Regions from separate parts of the Delftia sp. PX-1 genome, predicted to be linked through region 2. Evidence: riboswitches for the same ligand, from Rfam matches in the RefSeq annotation. Region 2 holds a riboswitch; the other holds the start of a gene.

Region 1 (8,640 bases), 2.6 Mb from region 2:
ATGTTCCGGCGACACTGCTGCTGGCATTGATGGGAGACGCGCACTTTCCGCTGGAGTCGGTCATGCAGCTGACTGCGGCGGAGCTGCCATTGAACGTGACACCTGCAGGCGGCGCTGCGAAGGTAACGGTGTCACTGCCCCCCGTCCAGGCATTGCCTTGGCCGTCAACAATGTAGACCTCCAGCAAGTCGCTGCTGCCGACAGGTTGATTGTTGGTCGTCGCCAGAACGCCGGATTTCAGGGCACAGGGAAAACCGGTGACGCTTGCAGCCGTTGAAAGCTGCGAGGTCTGGGCTCCACCGGAATTGCTGTCCGTCACTGTGACCCGCACCTGGCCGCTGAGATACGAAGGAACGGTCAGCGTTCCCGAGGCTCCGGCCATGGTCCCTGAGCCCAGATAGACCTGTGCGTCGTTGGCGCCCGCGCCGGTCGGCGACCAAAAGGCTTCCACCGTATACGGTGCCGGCTCGCTCGCATTGGCATTTGCCGTGATATTGAATGTCCAGGTGCAGGCGGCGGTGTCACTGGCGCCAACGCCAAGGGTCGGGGTCCATCCGGTTTGTCCATTGGCCGTCGTCAGCAAACTGATACCTGAGTTTGCAGCCACAGGCACGGAAAACAGCGTGTTCTGAGAAATCTTGAAGAAATCACGCGCAGTGACACGAATGGCACTTCTCGACTGGCTTGTCATCTTGTTGTTGCCAATCAACCCTGGTGCCGTACCCGTACCACCAATATTCACCCCGTCCCCGCCGCCAGTGAAGTTGTTATCGGTCACCGTCACTACCTGCGTCGTGCCTGAGGCTGCCATATTCAACGTTGGTGCCGACACATGCATTGGCGATGAAGTGGTATAGGCGGCAATAGGCAGCGAGAAGGTATTACCCGTCACGGCAAGACCAGTTCCATTGTCCAGGTTGATCGTTCCATCAACCGACACCACGGCCCTGGGCGCATTTCCACCAGTCGGGCTCAGTGCGATATTCGAATCTTTGATCGTCAATCCGTTGACGGTCATGTTCGACATGACCTGGAAGAACTGCTCGAGCTGCATTCCCCCGATAGGGTTGGGCAGATTCGTTACCGTGAAATTATCGACAACAATGTTGGAAACCGTGCCTCCTGTACCGTTGCTTGCGGCAACGGAAATGGCCGAGCCCTTGTTATTGCCGTAATTTCCATTCCATATCGCGGAATTGATCGTGCTATTGGTAAAGAATACGTTTTGTGCGCCTTGATGAATCTCCGCGTACAGCTCGCAGTTGAACGGCGTCCCCTCTCCCGCAGGGGTTGGAGCCACATTCACCAGGCCGACGCGATCAATGGTGATATTGTTCGCCGTGGAGCCAACGACGAATACCGCTTCGCCACAGGTCATATTGGGCGAATTGGTGAGCGTGATGTTCTTCCCACCAAGATAAAAAGTTTCCCAGGGGGAGTCCGCCCAGTTCTGGACTTGTATGACTCCCCCGAAATCGATGGTCAACGATCCCGTGCCGGCTGGCACGGTGCCTTTGAGCCAGTACCAGGCACCACCGGCACCAGTGGTGGTGCCCGTATCGCCGCCGCTGATCATCTGGCTTTGACCACAGGCATTGGTGGCCCCCGTCACGGCGCCGGACTGGGCTCCGCTGATGAATGTATTGGCACAGCGCACGTAAACCGTCTGATTGTCGACATACGGATGGAGGTTTCCCGCCGCATCCTTGGATGTCCCGCTCTGTATGGTCCGTACCGACGTGGTCAGTGTCGGCGCAAAGACGATGGAAACATCGGCACTCGGATCCAGCGTTTGCAGCGTGTAGTTGGCTGCCTGAATGGCAGCTCGCAGCGTACATGCGCCAGCAAAGGTGCCCCCCAGCGTGCTGACGCAGGTGGTTGGTGTCGTTGCATTGGCATTGGGAGCGTCGCTGTTGTCGGTGACCGTGAAGACGATGGTCGCCGCCAGTGCCGTGGATGAGATACCCGCGCATGAAAGCAGCAGCAAAGAGAAAAGGCACTTCGCTGCACGCCACTTGCGAAAAAACGCCGAACCAGGCAGGCGATTGAGAGCATGCATGATATTCCCCGTTTTCTCAAGGAGATATGACAGGAAAATGATTTTCCCAATGGCAATGGCCATCAGTTGTACCCAGCGCATTTGCATCGCCGTACCTCGAATAGTTCTATTTGAATCACGAGCCCACAACTCACCTTGCAGCCGGTGAGTTTGGAAGCAAAATTTTTCGCGCAGATCCTGCGCGTCAATCAAAAAAAGGCGGATTTCCATCAACGCTTGCGCGCTGCTCCACTGCCCATTGAGCGGACACACCTTCAGTCGGGTTTGCGACGCAAAACATTCCTCCCTCGACAAACCATATTCACCGTGCTTGTATTTTTTCAGTGATGGACCAGTTTCCATGGACCCGCACCTGTGCAACGGTAAGTCGCCTATCAGACATATATACAACCCATGGTTAACCCATGCAGGTCCAATCGACCAGAACAAGCACTGACAAACCACTGCACATATCGATAGGCTAAATCATGTTTTTTTCTATTTCAATAGTTTTTTTACATGAAACCGAAGACTCGTACCAGCGCTACGAGGGAGGCGCTTGAGCGATCTAGGGAATACCCTGAATCAGCCACACCACATACAGGTAACTGGTGGTATCCCCAATACGACTGGAGCTGGCTGCGCAAGCCCCATAGAATCGCCCCTGCAGGAGAGCAGGCGGGCGCCACGGTGCCGAGCCTCACCGAAGGCGCAAACTCCCATACACGCTCAGGTTCCGTACTGCAAACACAACATGCCGTCTGGAGAGCCGCCGCACGCAATGTGCGGCGCACCGAAGGAGCAAGCCCCGTTCCCATGGACGGCGGTGAATCTCTCAGGTACCAAGGACAGGGGGAGCGGCAGCTGCGTCACGACGGACGCCGGCTGCCTGCTATCCAGACCATAGCGGCCAGCTTTCGCGTGACCCGGCACATGCCTTTGAAAGGGCATCGTCATGCGCGTCATCGTTCTCGGAGCCGGTCTGATCGGCACCACGTCGGCCTACTATCTGCAATCCCTCGGTCATGGAGTGACCGTCATCGACCGCCAGGCCGCGCCCGGCGCCGAAACCAGCTTCGCCAACGGCGGGCAGATCTCGGTCAGCCATGCCGAGCCCTGGGCCAACCCCGGCGCACCGCTGAAGCTGCTGGGCTGGCTGGGCCGGCAGGATGCCCCCCTGCTGTTCCGCCTGCGCGCCGACATGCGCCAGTGGCTCTGGGGCCTGTCCTTCCTGCGCAACTGCACGCCCGCGCGCACGCGCCACAACATCCGGCAGATCGTTCGCCTGGGCACCTACAGCCGCGAGGCCCTGCAGCAGCTGCGTGCCGACACCGGCATCCAGTACGAGCAGCGCATGCAGGGCATCCTGCACTTCTACACGAACGCCCGCGAGTTCGAGGGCGCGCTCAAGCCCACCGAGCAGATGCAGGCCCTGGGCTGCGACCGCCGCCTGATCGATGCCGACGAAGCCGTGCGCCTGGAGCCGGCCCTGGCCCATGTGCGCGGGCAGATAGCGGGCGCCACCTATACGGCCGAGGATGAATCAGGCGACGCCAACCTCTTCACACGCGAGCTGGCGCGCATCGCCGCCGCCACGGGCGTGCAGTTCCGCCAGAGCCACCACGTGACGGCGCTGCGCACCACGGGTGCGGGCGCCAGCCGCCATATCGACCATGTGGAGGTGACCAATGCCGATGGCCGCTATGAACGCATCCAGGGCGACGCCTATGTGCTGGCCATGGGCTCGTTCAGCCCGCTGCTGGCCCAGCCGCTGGGGTTGCGCCTGCCCATCTACCCGGCCAAGGGCTACTCCGTGACCCTGCCGGTGCTGGACCCCGCCAAGGCCTACCAGGTCAGCCTCACGGACGACGAGTTCAAGCTGGTGTTCTCGCGCTACACGGGCGCGCAAGGCGACCGCCTGCGCATTGCGGGCACGGCCGAGTTCAACGGCTACGACCGCAACCTGGACCCCGTGCGTTGCGAGGCCATCGTGCGGCGCGTGCAGCAGCTGTTCCCCGGCGCCGGCGATACCGGGCGCGCCCAGTTCTGGAGCGGCCTGCGCCCCGCCACGCCCAGCAATGTGCCGCTGATCGGACGCTCGCCCATCGCCAACCTGTTCCTGAACACCGGCCACGGCACGCTGGGCTGGACCCATGCCTGCGGCTCCGGCATGGCGCTGGCCGACCTGGTCAGCGGCAGGCAGCCAGCCGTGGATTTCGATTTTCTGGGAGCCGTAGCCATGGACCCGGATCGCAGCGCAGGCACGGTGCGCCCGCGCGCGGTCTGAGGTGCGGACGGCGTGTACGGCGTGTACGACGCCTAGGCAGTGAACACCGTCAACACCCCGGCGAAGCGGTGCAGGCGGGCGTCCATGATCTCGGCTTCGGCGACGAAGCCGATCAATGGCACATCGCCCAGTGCGTGGCGCAGGGTGCGCAGTTCGGCATCGGGGCCGCCGAACAGGCCGCCGCCGCGGCCCCGGCAACTGATGTAGATGGCGCCACGGATGCGGGGCTGTGCCTCGCCTTCGGGCGCCGCCTCCTCGGGCTCCGCCGCATCGCGCAGCGCAGCGCCCAGTTGCAGCAGTTCCTGGCGCGCGACCTGGGCCTGGCGGCGGCAGAAGATCACCGAATGCCCGGCCTCCACGGCCGATGACAGGGCGACGCCCTGGCGCAGCGGGTCCAGGCCAACCAGGGTCAGCACCTGGGCCTCTTCGGTCAGCACGCCGTGGGCCAGGCCCCGGCCCGGCGGCGCAATGGCCGCCAGCGTGGTGCGGACCGTGGTCAGCGCGGGCTGCCAGTCGCTGCCTTCCAGCTCCACGCCCAGCAGTTGCAGCAGGCGCTGCAGGGCCGGATCGCCATCGAGCCCGGTGACCAGGGCCCCGCGCGCCTCGGTGATCTCCAGCCCCTCGCCCAGCGGCACGCAGCCCTGGGCCATGCCCGTGATGCAGGGCACGCCGGCACCGAAGGCCACGCCTGAAAAGCCGCCACGAAAAATGCCGCGCGCGTCCGCATGCTGCGCATGCAGATCCTCGGTGCGGCAGGCGATCTGCACGCCCTCCACGCCATCTTCCCCGTCATCGCCCACGCCGCCGAACAGCAGGCCGGACTCGGTGCGCTCGGACAGCTCGTACAGCAGCTCGGCCAGCTCGGGCTGGCCGCCTGCGGCATGGACCAGGGCCGAATGGGCGGTGAAGCCGGCCTCGCCGCCAGGCGCATGCAGGGGCGCCAGGCCCGAATACAGGCGGTAGTGGGCGGCCGGTACATCCAGCAGCATCACCGCGAGCGCGGTTCCTGAAAGGTACTCATGCGACATGGCCAGAACGCCGCCGGCCGAGCAGCCGGCCCAGTCCGCCACATGGGGCAGGGCCCTGGCCAGATGCTGCAACAGCGGCCGTGCGTGGGCGGCATGCGCATGGGACAGGTACACCAGTCCCAGACGGGGCCGCTGCGCGTGGCCGGGCCCGGCCATCTGCAAGCGCAGCTGCTGCAGCACCGCGTCGGCCGCGGCGCGCCAGTCGGAATGGCTGGCATGGCCTACAGGAAACAACGACATACCAACCTTCTTTCTAGCCCCGCCAGCACCCGGCTTGCGGGTGGCTGGGGCCTTGCGCATCCATGGGTCCGGCCCGATCGGTCAACGCGCCGGCCGGCTCTTGGCTGCCGGCTTGCTGGCGGCCGGCGCCTTGGCTCCAGCCTTTGCAGCGGTTTTCCTGGCAGCCGCTTTGGCGGGAGCCTTGGCAGCGGTCCTGGGGGCTTCGGCCTGCACCGCAGCCTTGGCCGCCGGCTTTGCGGACGGCGCCTTGGCAGGGGAGACCGCCGCCGCCTTGCCCGCCTGCGCAGCAAAGGCGCTGGCCTGTGCCGCCATGCGGTCCATGGTGGCCTTGGCCAGGTCCCCGGCCATGCCGGTGGCGCGCTGGGCGGCCGCCACGGCCTCCGGGGCCATGGGCTCGGCCATGGCCTTGGCGGCGATCTGCTGGAATTGCTGGGTCAACGCGCCCCACCACTGCATGGCCTGGCCCATGGCGGCGGCCTGGGCGGACTCGTCCTTGGGCGCCGCAGTCTCCGCGGCTGCGGGTCTGTCGGCGGCCTTGGCCGCCTCGGGGGCTGCAGGCGGCGCGGCAGCGGCCTGTGCGGGCTCGGGCTGCGGCTTTTCCTTCTTGCTCGCCCGGCTGGCGGCCGAGGACATGGGCCAGTCCGAAAGGTCGCCCTGCCCCGCGCTGGCGGCGCCCTTGGCCGCGGCGGTGGCCGCGGCGGTTGCGGCTGCAGGGAACTGGAAGGCCTGCGCCAGCTCGCCCATGCTGACGTTCATGCCCTGCAAGGTGGACAGCGTCATGCGCTGCACTTCCAGGGCCTGGATGGTGGCGGCCAGCGCCTTGCCGTTCTGGTCGAGCCAGAACTGCACGGCCTTGAGTTCGGTGATGCGCTTGTCCACCTCTTCGATGCTCACCGTGGGCGCCACCCATTCGGGCAGGCGCCCCAGGGGCCGGGCGGTGGCCGATCCTGCACTCTGGGCCAGGCCCTGCAGGAAGTCGAAACCGGGGATGAACTTGCCGAAACCGAAGGAGGACGCATCACTCATGGCAGCACTCGCTAGGACTGGGTTGGAAGAACATGCCGGTGAAGCACACCGGCCATGCGCTCAGCTTAACCCAGGCACACGCCAAGTCCATCGCAAGTCATGCACGGCCCGCTGCGCACAAACCCGGTGGATGACAAAAAGCTCAGTGGGAGTGGCCGGCATGTCCGCCGTGTCCGCCATGCGCGCCGCCCTGCGCAGCCGATGCCGCACCTGCGCCGGGCGCCATGGCGCGCACGGGGACCTGCAGGCTCAGGCGCGAGGTCTCGCCCTTGGCGTCCTTGAACACCAGGGTGATGGGTACCTGACTGTCCTTGAGCAGCGGGCTCTTGAGCTGCTGCAGCATGACGTGGTAGCCGCCGGGCTTCAGGTCCACGGCCACGCCCTTGGGCAGGTCCAGGCCGTCGATGGCGCGCATGCGCATCACATCGCCTTCCATCTTCATTTCATGCACCTCGGCCACGCCGGCGGCGGGCGACTCCACGCCCACCAGGCGCAGCGGCTCCTCGGCCGTCAGGCGCATGAAGGCGCCCGTGGCCTGCTGGCCCGGCACGCTGGCACGCGCCCAGGCGGCGTCGGCCTTGACATGGGCCGCATCGGCATGGGCATGGGCCAGGCCCATGGACAGGGAGGCGGCGATCAGGAAAGGGGTGGTCCATTGACGCAGTGTCATCACGGTTTCTCCAGAAATTTCAATGCATTGCGGCACGGTCTTCGTGCCTTGCAAAAAGGGTTGGCCAAGCGAAGGAAGCGGGAGTGAATCCGGGAGTCACCGGGGCGGTGCGCGGGCCTGGGGCAGGGCCGGCATGGCCACGCTGTGGACGGAGGCCGGGTGCGCCCGTGGCTGCGCATCTGCCACCAGCGGTGCCGGGGCCGCACTGCACCGGGCGGGCGGCGGCGCCAGCGGGGGCAGGCACAGCGGGCAGTCGATGCCGTGGCTGCCGGCAAGGGCATCGTCCTGACCGGCTGGCGAGGGCACCCAGACCGATTCGCCAGCGGCCGAGCACAGGCGCTCCCAGCCCGAGGCGCGCGCCAGCGGCGCAAACGCCGATGCCAGCGCCACGCACAGCCACAGGCCCAGCGCCCAGCGGGCGCAGGCAGCCAAGGTGGAGGGCAGGCGAAGCGGCATGGCGTCATTCTAGGGGTCTGCCCCAGGACGTCATGTCCGTGACCCCGCCAGGCCCTGCCCGCCCCTACCATCGCAGGCGCATCCCCCAGCCCTCACCAACACCCTAGGAGACACCCATGCTCACCCTGTGCGGATTCGCGGCCAGCAACTACTACAACAAGGTCAAGCTGGCCCTGCTGGAAAAGCAGCTGCCCTTCAACGAGGAACTGGCCTGGCTGGGAGAGACCGACATGGCGCTTTCTCCGCTGGGCAAGGTGCCCTACCTGCGCATCGACGACGGCCGGGGTCTGTGCGAGTCGGCCGCCATGGTCGAGTACGTGGAGACGCTGTCGCCCTCGCCGGCCCTGCTGCCGGCCGACGCCTTCGAGGCCGCCAAGGTGCGCGAGCTGTGCGTGTACCTGGACCTGCACCTGGAGCTGGTGGCGCGCATCCTCTACCCGCAGGCCTTCTTCGGCGGCCAGGTCAGCGACTCCACCCGGGAGCGCACGCTGGCCCAGCTCGACAAGAACGTGGCGGCCTTCGCCAAACTCGCGCGTTTCTCACCCTTTGTGGCGGGCGACAGCTTCACGCTGGCCGACTGCTGCGCCATCGTCCACCTGCCCCTGGTCAGCGCGGCCAGCAAGATCGTTGGCGGCCGCGACGTTCTGGCCGACCTGCCCGTGCGCGAGTACCTGGCACGCATGGCCGAGCGGCCCACGGTGCAGCAGGTCAATGCCGACCGCAAGACCAATACGGCGCTGATGATGGCCCGCTACGCCAGCGACAAGACCCCGGCCTGAGGCGCGGGGCCTTCACTCACTCCTGCAGCCAGCGCAGCAGCCCGCTGGCGCGCTGCGTGGGGCTGCCAACGGCCGAGGCCAGCAGGCCCGGCACCTCGGAGAACAGCGAGAAGGCC
Region 2 (8,640 bases):
CATGGCCGGAGCGGGCGCGCGCAGCACCCACAGTGCAGGCACCACGACCATGACGCTCACGGCCAGCGAGACCAGCGCGCCCCACAGCGGGTGGCCCAGCAGGCGGCCCACCAGGGCATTGCTGGCAGCCTGGAATGGCAGGATAGCCCCCGCCAGCAGCGCCAGGGCCACGGGAGCAAGGGCGGTGAATGTGCTTTTACCTGTCATGCGGCAAGACCTTTTTTCTTCTGTCAATCGATGCCTGCATGCTCTCGCATCCAGCACGTTGATGGAAATCATTTGTGTGCACGGTCTATATTCATGGCATGGATGAACTGCGCCGGATCGACCTCAACCTGCTGCTGGCCCTGCATGCCCTGCTGGCTGAAAAACATGTGACGCGCGCGGCCCTGCGGCTGCACAAGAGCCAGCCGGCCATGAGCCATTCGCTGGCGCAGCTGCGCGAGCACCTGGGCGACCCGTTGCTGGTGCGGCGCGGCGGCCGCATGGCGCTGACGGCACGCGCGCAAGGCCTGGTGCAACCGCTGGCGGATGCGCTGGGCAGCCTCAACGGCTTGCTGGCACAGGCGGAGTTCGACCCGGCCCACGCACGCGGACGGCTGCGGCTGGCGCTGTCGGACTACGCATCGCGCATCGTGCTGCCGCCGCTGATGCGGCATCTGCGCCAGCACGCACCCGGGCTGGACCTGGCCATCAGCCAGTCCACGCGCGAGGTGATGCTGGCCCAGCTGGCCGATGGCGAACTGGACCTGGCCCTGGGGCCCTTCCCCGACGCACCCGACCTGCCCGAGGGCATCGAGGTGCAGGATCTGTTCCAGGAACAGTTCGTGAGCGTGGCCGACCAAGCCGTGCTGCCGGCACGCGGCGGGCTGTCACTGCAAGACTGGCTGCAGCGCCCGCACGTCATGCTGGCCATGCGGCCCGACGCCAGCGAGGAGATCGAACGGGCGCTGGCCGCCCAAGGCCTGAGCCGCCGCGTGGTGCTGGCCCTGCCCCACTGGAGCGCGGCGCTGGAGGTGCTGGCAGGCACCGACCTCGTGCTGACCGTGGGCAGCCGCGCCATTGGCGACCTGCGCCGCCACAAAACGCTGCGCCGCTTCACTCCTCCGCTGGAGCTGCCCGAGTTCGCCTACCAGCAGGCCTGGCATGTGCGCAAACAGGGGGATGCCATGCATCGGTGGCTGCGCAACTCGATGGCGCAGTGCTGTACTGCGCAGGGGCAAACACAGAAGTAAGTGCAGGCCGCAGCCTCAGGCTGCCACCACCACCCTCAGCAACTGCTTCTGTATCTTCCCGCTGGCCGTCTTGGGCAGGGCCTCGCGGAAGTGGTAGCGGCGCGGGCGCTTGTAGGCAGCCAGGCGGTCGCCATGGACCAGGAAGGCGTCCAGCGCCTCGGCCGTGGGTGTGGCGCCCGGCTTGGCAACCACGTGGGCGGCGACGATCTGGCCCCAGCGCTCGTCGGCCTCGCCGATGACGGCGACCTCGAGCACGTCGGCATGCTCGACCAGGGCGTCTTCCACTTCGCGGGGATAGACGTTCTCGGCGCCCGAATTGATCATGTAGTCGATGCGGTCGCGGATCCAGAGATAGCCGTCGTCGTCGATGTGGCCCAGGTCGCCCGTGTGGTACCAGCCGTGCGCCAGGGCGCGGGTGTTGGCGTCGGGGCGGTTGAGGTAGCCGGCCATCATGCAGGGGCCGCGCACGAGGATTTCGCCCACCTCGCCGGGCAGGCAGGCCTCGGCCGGGTCGGTGGGGGCGTTGTCTTCGCGCAAGCGGGCCACGATGAGGTCATGGCCCATGGAGGGCAGCCCGGCCGAGCCCGCGTGCGAGAGTTGCTCGCGCGGCAGCAGGACGGACATGCAGGGGCCCATTTCCGTGGTGCCGTAGACCTGGACCAGGTCGCTGCCGACCTTGCGCGTCCATTCGCGGATCAGGTGCGGCGCCATGGAGGCGCCGCCGTACTCCACCAGCCTCAGCGCGGGCGCCTGCTCAGGCGAGGCGATGGGTTCGGCCAGCAGCATGGTGATCATGGTGGGCGCCGCGAAGAAGAAGCTCACGCGCTCTTCGCGGATCAGGCGCCAGGCCTCGGCCACGTCGAAGCGGCGCAGCAGCACCTGGGTGGCGCCGGCCTGCAGGCGCGGCAGAAAGCTGGTGTGCAGCTCGGCCGTGTGGTTGAGCGGCGCCATGGCCAGGCCCACGTCGTCGCGCGTGAACTGCATGGTCTGGTGCATGAGGGCGTTGTGCGCCAGCTTGCTGCGGTGCGTATGCAGCACGCCCTTGGGCCGGCCCGTGGTGCCGCTGGTGTACATGAGGATGCAGGGGTCGCTCTCGCGCACATGGGCCTGGGGCGGCGCGCTGCTGCGGCCCCTGGCCAGGGCGGACAGGCGCTGCGTGGCCCAGACCGGCAGCGGGTCGGCCGGGGCATCGTCGGCAAAGATCCAGTGCTCGATGCCTGCGCCAGTGCCGCCGCCTTCGGCCTTGAGCAGGGCCTGGGCGCGTGCGGCCACCTCGCCGCCCTCGTGCTCGAAGACCAGGGCGCGCGCTGCGCCGTCCTTGAGGATGAAGGCCAGCTCCTGCGCCGCCAGCCGGTAGTTGATGGGGTTGAAGATGGCGCCCAGGCGCGCGGCCGCCAGCATGGTGAAGACAAAGGCCGGCGTGTTGTAGAGAAAGGCTGCGACCACGTCGCCATGGCCTATGCCCAGCTCGGCCAGGCCGTGGGCGTGGCGGTTGACTTCGGCATCGAGCTGGGCGTAGGTCCAGGCGCGGCGCTCGCCGCCCTCCCACGCGACCAGGGCTTCCTTGTTCGGCAGGTAACGTGCCGGCCAGGCCAATGTGTCTCCCAGCGTCTGCTGCATGTGCGCTTCTTCCTTCTCGCTCACGAGATTTCATATATCGATGCACCTCAATGTAGGAGATTTTTTAGACAGTTATGCAATTTGCAAATGCATCCATGCAGGCAAGCGCATGGAGTTGCAGTCGGCCCGCGGAAATCCCGAAGCCGCGCGGACGCTGGCCGCAGCTAGAATGCGCCGGTCAGGAGAGAGTGCCCGCCCGGCCGCAATGGTCACAGGCAGCGGCACCGCCGAAGGCGCAGGGTTCGCCCCGAACGCTCAGGCAAAAGGACTGGCACCGCCTGCCGCCACGGCCGCAGGCGTTCCTAGCTGGAGAGAGATGCAGGGCACGGCGGTGTGCCCCATCCACCGAAGGAGCAAGCCCCACGCATGGAAGGTGCGGGTGAATCTCTCAGGTAAAGCGGACAGCAGGGCAGCACATCCCGGAGGACCGGGATGGCGTTATGCCTTGTTCCTTGCCTGAAAGAGAGCCCTCCTTGTCCGCTGCCTCCACCACCGATCTGCTCAGGACCCCGCTGTTCGACCTGCACCAGGAACTGGGCGCGCGCATGGTGCCGTTTGCCGGCTACTCCATGCCCGTGCAATACCCGCAGGGGCTGATGGCCGAGCATCTGCACACCCGCGAGGCGGCAGGCCTGTTCGATGTCTCGCACATGGGCCAGATCAGCGTGCGCGGTGCCGACGCCGGGGCCGCGCTGGAGTCGCTGATGCCCATGGACGTGCTGGGACTGGGCGAACACCGCCAGCGCTACGGCCTGCTGCTCAATGAGGCGGGCGGCATTCTGGACGACCTGATGTTCGTGCGCCGCGAGGACGACCTGTTCCTGATCGTCAACGGCGCCTGCAAGCATGAAGACCTGGCGCACATCCAGGCCCGCATCGGCCAGCGCTGCGAAATCGAGCCCCAATTCGACCGGGGCCTGCTGGCGCTGCAGGGCCCGCAGGCCGCAGCCGCCATGGAGCGCCTGCTGCCCGACACGGCCGGCCTGGTGTTCATGACGGGCGGCCACTTCGACTGGGAGGGGGCCGAGCTGTACATCACGCGCAGCGGCTATACCGGCGAGGACGGCTTCGAGATCTCCTTGCCCGCCAGCCACGCCGAGGCCTTTGCCCGTGCCCTGCTGGCCCAGCCCGAAGTCAGGCCCGTGGGCCTGGGCGCGCGCAATTCGCTGCGCCTGGAAGCCGGCCTGTGCCTGTACGGCAACGATCTGGACACGACCACCACCCCGGCCGAGGCCGCCCTGAACTGGGCCGTGCAGAAGGTCCGCCGCGCAGGTGGCGAGCGCGAAGGCGGCTTTCCCGGCGCGGCCACCGTGCTGGCCCAGCTGCAGTCGCCCGAGCTGCTCACGCGCAAGCGCGTGGGCCTGGTGGCCCTGGAGCGCGTGCCCGTGCGCGAAGGCACGGAGCTGCTGGATGCCGGCGGCCGCAAGGTCGGCCAGGTCACCAGCGGCCTGCTGTCGCCCACGCTGAACCAGCCCGTGGCCCTGGCGTACGTGGAGCCGGTCAGCGCCGCCGTCGGCACCACCCTGCAGGCCATGGTGCGCGGCAAGGCCGTGCCCATGCAGGTGCAGGCCACGCCCTTCGTGGCGCCCCGCTATCACCGCGGTTGAGGACAGCCTGCGCGCTTGGCGTGGATCGAGTTCGGCGGATTCGTTTTTCCTGCCATCGCATGCCGCTACAGTGCGCACTGACCTTTCTCAAACCGCCTTTCACAGGTTTTTTCAGTTTCTATCGGAGCAAGCCATGAGCATCCAGTATTCCAAGGACCACGAGTGGATCAACGCCGCCAACCCTGACGCGGCCATCGTCGGCATCACCCTCCACGCGCAGGATGCGCTGGGCGACGTGGTGTTCGTCGACCTGCCCGCCGTGGGCACCAGCTTCAACCAGGGCGATGTGGCCGGCGTGGTCGAGTCCGTCAAGGCCGCCGCCGATGTCTACATGCCCGTCAGCGGCGAGATCGTCGAAGTCAACGAGGCCCTGCGCGACGACCCCTCCCTGGCCAACAGCGACCCGCTGGGCGAAGGCTGGTTCTTCAAGGTCAAGCTCAGCGACGCAGGCCAGCTGGCCGCGCTGCTCGACGAAGCCGCCTACACGGCCTTTGCCCAGAGCAACTGACGCCACTTTCCGGCCAGGACGGGCGCCAGGGCCCGCCCTGGCGCTTTTCAGCTTTTGAGACAGGTCCCTCCATGCTGATGTCCTCCACCCAGCCCCTTGCCGCCCTCGAGAACGCCACCGAATTCGTGGCCCGCCATATCGGCATCGCGCCCGAAGACGAGGCCCACATGCTCAGCGCCATCGGCGCGGCATCGCGCGATGCGCTGATCGACGCCATCGTCCCGCCCTCCATCCGGCGCCACCAGCCCATGGCGCTGCCGCCAGCGTCCACCGAGGCCCAGGCGCTGGCCGAACTCAAGGCGCTGGCAGGCCGCAACCAGCTGCTCAAAAGCTTCATCGGCCAGGGCTACTACGGCACGCACACGCCCGGCGTCATCCTGCGCAACATTCTGGAGAACCCCGCCTGGTACACGGCCTACACGCCCTACCAGGCCGAGATCTCGCAAGGCCGCATGGAGGCCCTGGTCAACTTCCAGACCATGGTCTGCGACCTGACGGCCATGCCGATTGCCAACGCCTCCATGCTGGACGAGGCCACGGCGGCCGCCGAGGCCATGACGCTGGCCAAGCGCTCCGTCAAAAGCAAGAGCAACCGTTTCGTGGTGGCCGGCGATGCCCACCCCCAGACCATCGAGGTGATACAGACGCGCGCCGCGCCGCTGGGCATCGAGGTGCTGCTGGCCAACTCGCTGGAGGAATGGAACCAGCTGATGGAGGGCGACTACTTCGCCGTGCTGGCCCAGTACCCTGCCACCAGCGGCCGCATCGACGATCTGCGCGCCGACGTGGACAAGGCCCATGGCAAGCAGGCCGCCTTCATCGTGGCCACCGACCTGCTGGCGCTGACCCTGATCACGCCGCCCGGCGAATGGGGTGCCGACATCGTGGTGGGCACCACCCAGCGCTTTGGCATGCCCATGGGCGCCGGCGGCCCGCACGCCGCCTTCATGGCCTGCCGCGACGAGTTCAAGCGCTCCCTGCCCGGCCGCCTGGTCGGTGTGAGCGTGGACGTGCACGGCAAGCCCGCCTACCGCCTGGCACTGCAGACGCGCGAGCAGCACATCCGCCGCGAAAAGGCCACCTCCAACATTTGCACGGCCCAGGTGCTGCCCGCCGTGGTGGCCAGCATGTACGCCGTCTACCACGGCCCCGAGGGCCTGGAGCGCATCGCCCGCCGCGTGGCCTCGTACACGGCCATCCTGGCGCGCGGCCTGGCCGAGCTGGGCGCGCCGCTGCGCGAGGCGCCCAGCTTCGACACGCTGAGCCTGCACACAGGCGCGGCCACCCAGGCCATCGTGGAGCGTGCCGTGTCCCTGGGCGCCAACCTGCGCGTGTATTTCAAGGAATACCTGTGCATCTCGCTGGACGAGACCACCACGCGCGCCGATGTCGAGCTGCTGTGGAAGATCTTCGCCCGGGACGGCCAGGCCCTGCCCAGCTTCACCGCCTTCGAAAAGGGCGTGGAGCCGCTGATTCCCGACGGACTGCGCCGCAGCAGCGCCTTCCTCACGCACCCGGTGTTCAACACCCACCGCTCCGAGACCGCCATGCTGCGCTACATCCGCCAGTTGTCGGACAAGGACCTGGCGCTGGACCGCAGCATGATCCCGCTGGGCTCCTGCACCATGAAGCTCAACGCCACCAGCGAGATGATTCCCATCACCTGGCCCGAGTTCGCCCAGGTGCACCCCTTTGCCCCGGCCGACCAGCAGCAGGGCTATGCGGAACTGGACAAGCAGTTGCGCGACTGGCTGTGCCAGGCCACGGGCTACGCCGGCATCAGCCTGCAGCCCAATGCCGGCAGCCAGGGCGAGTACGCGGGCCTGCTGGCCATCAAGGGCTGGCATGCGAGCCGGGGCCAGTCGCACCGCAACGTCTGCCTGATTCCCAGCAGCGCCCACGGCACCAACCCCGCCAGCGCGCAGATGGTGGGCATGCAGGTGGTGGTCACCGCCTGCGATGCCAACGGCAACGTCGACATGGCGGACCTGGCGGCCAAGTGCGAGCAGCACAGTGCCAACCTGGCCTGCATCATGATCACCTACCCCAGCACGCACGGCGTGTTCGAGACCCAGGTCAAGGAGCTGTGCAAGCTGGTGCATGACCACGGCGGCCGCGTCTACGTGGACGGCGCCAACATGAACGCCCTGGTGGGCCTGGCCGCGCCGGGCAGCTTCGGCGGCGATGTCAGCCACCTGAACCTGCACAAGACCTTCTGCATCCCGCACGGCGGCGGCGGCCCGGGCGTGGGCCCCGTCTGCGTGGTCGAGGACCTCGTCCCCTTCCTGCCCGGCCATGCCACGGCAGGCCTTGCGGGCGGCACGGGTGCCATCAGCGCCGCGCCGCTGGGCAATGCGGCCGTGCTGCCCATCAGCTGGATGTACATCCGCATGATGGGTGCCCAGGGCCTGACCCTGGCCACCGAGACCGCCATCCTCAGCGCCAACTACATCAGCGCGCGCCTGCGCGACCACTACCCCACGCTGTACGCGGGCGAGCACGGCCATGTGGCGCACGAGTGCATCCTGGACCTGCGCCCGTTCAAGGAAAGCACGGGCGTCATGGCCGAGGACGTGGCCAAGCGCCTGATCGACTACGGCTTCCATGCGCCCACGCTGTCCTTCCCCGTGCCAAACACGCTGATGGTGGAGCCCACCGAAAGCGAAAGCCTGTACGAGCTGGACCGCTTCGTGGACGCCATGATCGCCATCCGCGAGGAAATCCGCGCCATCGAGCAGGGCCGCCTGCCCCAGGACGACAACCCGCTCAAGAACGCGCCGCACACGGCCGAGACCCTGCTGGCTTCGGAATGGACCCACCCGTACAGCCGCGAGGCCGCCGCCTACCCCGTGGCTGCCCTGCGCCAGTCCAAGTACTGGTGCCCCGTGGGCCGGGTGGACAACGTCTACGGCGACCGCAACCTCTACTGCAGCTGCATCCCGGTCGACGCTTACCTGAGCTGAAGCACCTGCCACCCAAAGGGGCGCTTGTGGCGCCCCGCCCGGCGCGCGTACACTGCGGCCCTGCCCGCGCCGGGCCCCGGTCCATCTGCCGGACGCCAGGCGCGGGCGACCAGGATTTGTGCGGCAGATGCCGCTTTCCCCAGCGCCAGCACGCGATGAGCAGCCAAGACCCTTCCGACCAGCCTCGCGACGACGAGCACCTGCCCCTGCATGCCTTGCTGGCGCCCGGCGCCGACCTGCCCCCCGTCGAACGTTTCCCCTCCTTCCAGCCCGAAGACGATCCGCTGCAGGCCCTGGTCGCCGAGCTGCGCAACTACCAGCGCGAGCTGGAGATCCAGAACCGCGTGCTGGACTACAGCCAGGCCGTGGCCGAAAGCGCCTCCGAGCGCTTCGAAGCCCTGTTTGCCAGCATTCCCCTGCCCCTGCTGGTGGTGGACGAGCACGACATGGTGGTGCAGGCCAACGCCATGGCGCACAGCGCCTTCCAGCCCACCGAGCATGACCGGCTGCTGGTCAATTTCGCGCCCTTCGTGCACCCTGACGACGCCGAGCGCGTGCGCGAGACCTTCGTTGCGGCACGCGAGCTGGGCCGCACCGAGGCCCACGAGGTCTGCTTCGACATCACCGAGCAGCACCAGCTGCGCGCCGACCTGCATGTGGCCTGCATCGCCATTCCGCAGCAAAGCGGCCCGCCCATTGCGCAGTAC

Evidence for each region. Region 2 has a riboswitch for glycine ahead of gcvT (glycine cleavage system aminomethyltransferase GcvT). Riboswitches for the same ligand answer to the same signal wherever they lie in the genome.
Region 1: it holds a riboswitch for glycine, as region 2 does, so the genes downstream of both, ACN20X_RS02430 (D-amino acid dehydrogenase) here and gcvT (glycine cleavage system aminomethyltransferase GcvT) in region 2, are expected to answer to the same signal.

The regions. Positions count from the first base shown of each region.
Region 1 is NZ_CP184763.1:508,092-516,731, reverse strand. It holds gene ACN20X_RS02435 (invasin domain 3-containing protein) at 1-2,401, opposite strand, end outside; glycine riboswitch at 2,790-2,900, shown strand; gene ACN20X_RS02430 (D-amino acid dehydrogenase) at 2,994-4,325, shown strand; gene ACN20X_RS02425 (FIST signal transduction protein) at 4,358-5,593, opposite strand; gene ACN20X_RS02420 (PhaM family polyhydroxyalkanoate granule multifunctional regulatory protein) at 5,675-6,619, opposite strand; gene ACN20X_RS02415 (copper chaperone PCu(A)C) at 6,762-7,289, opposite strand; gene ACN20X_RS02410 (hypothetical protein) at 7,386-7,745, opposite strand; gene ACN20X_RS02405 (glutathione S-transferase family protein) at 7,862-8,524, shown strand; gene recD (exodeoxyribonuclease V subunit alpha) at 8,541-8,640, opposite strand, start outside.
Region 2 is NZ_CP184763.1:4,315,199-4,323,838, forward strand. It holds gene ACN20X_RS19805 (DMT family transporter) at 1-207, opposite strand, end outside; gene ACN20X_RS19810 (LysR family transcriptional regulator) at 306-1,235, shown strand; gene ACN20X_RS19815 (fatty acid--CoA ligase) at 1,251-2,855, opposite strand; glycine riboswitch at 3,025-3,136, shown strand; glycine riboswitch at 3,152-3,270, shown strand; gene gcvT (glycine cleavage system aminomethyltransferase GcvT) at 3,296-4,462, shown strand; gene gcvH (glycine cleavage system protein GcvH) at 4,596-4,970, shown strand; gene gcvP (aminomethyl-transferring glycine dehydrogenase) at 5,042-7,933, shown strand; gene ACN20X_RS19835 (PAS domain-containing hybrid sensor histidine kinase/response regulator) at 8,089-8,640, shown strand, end outside.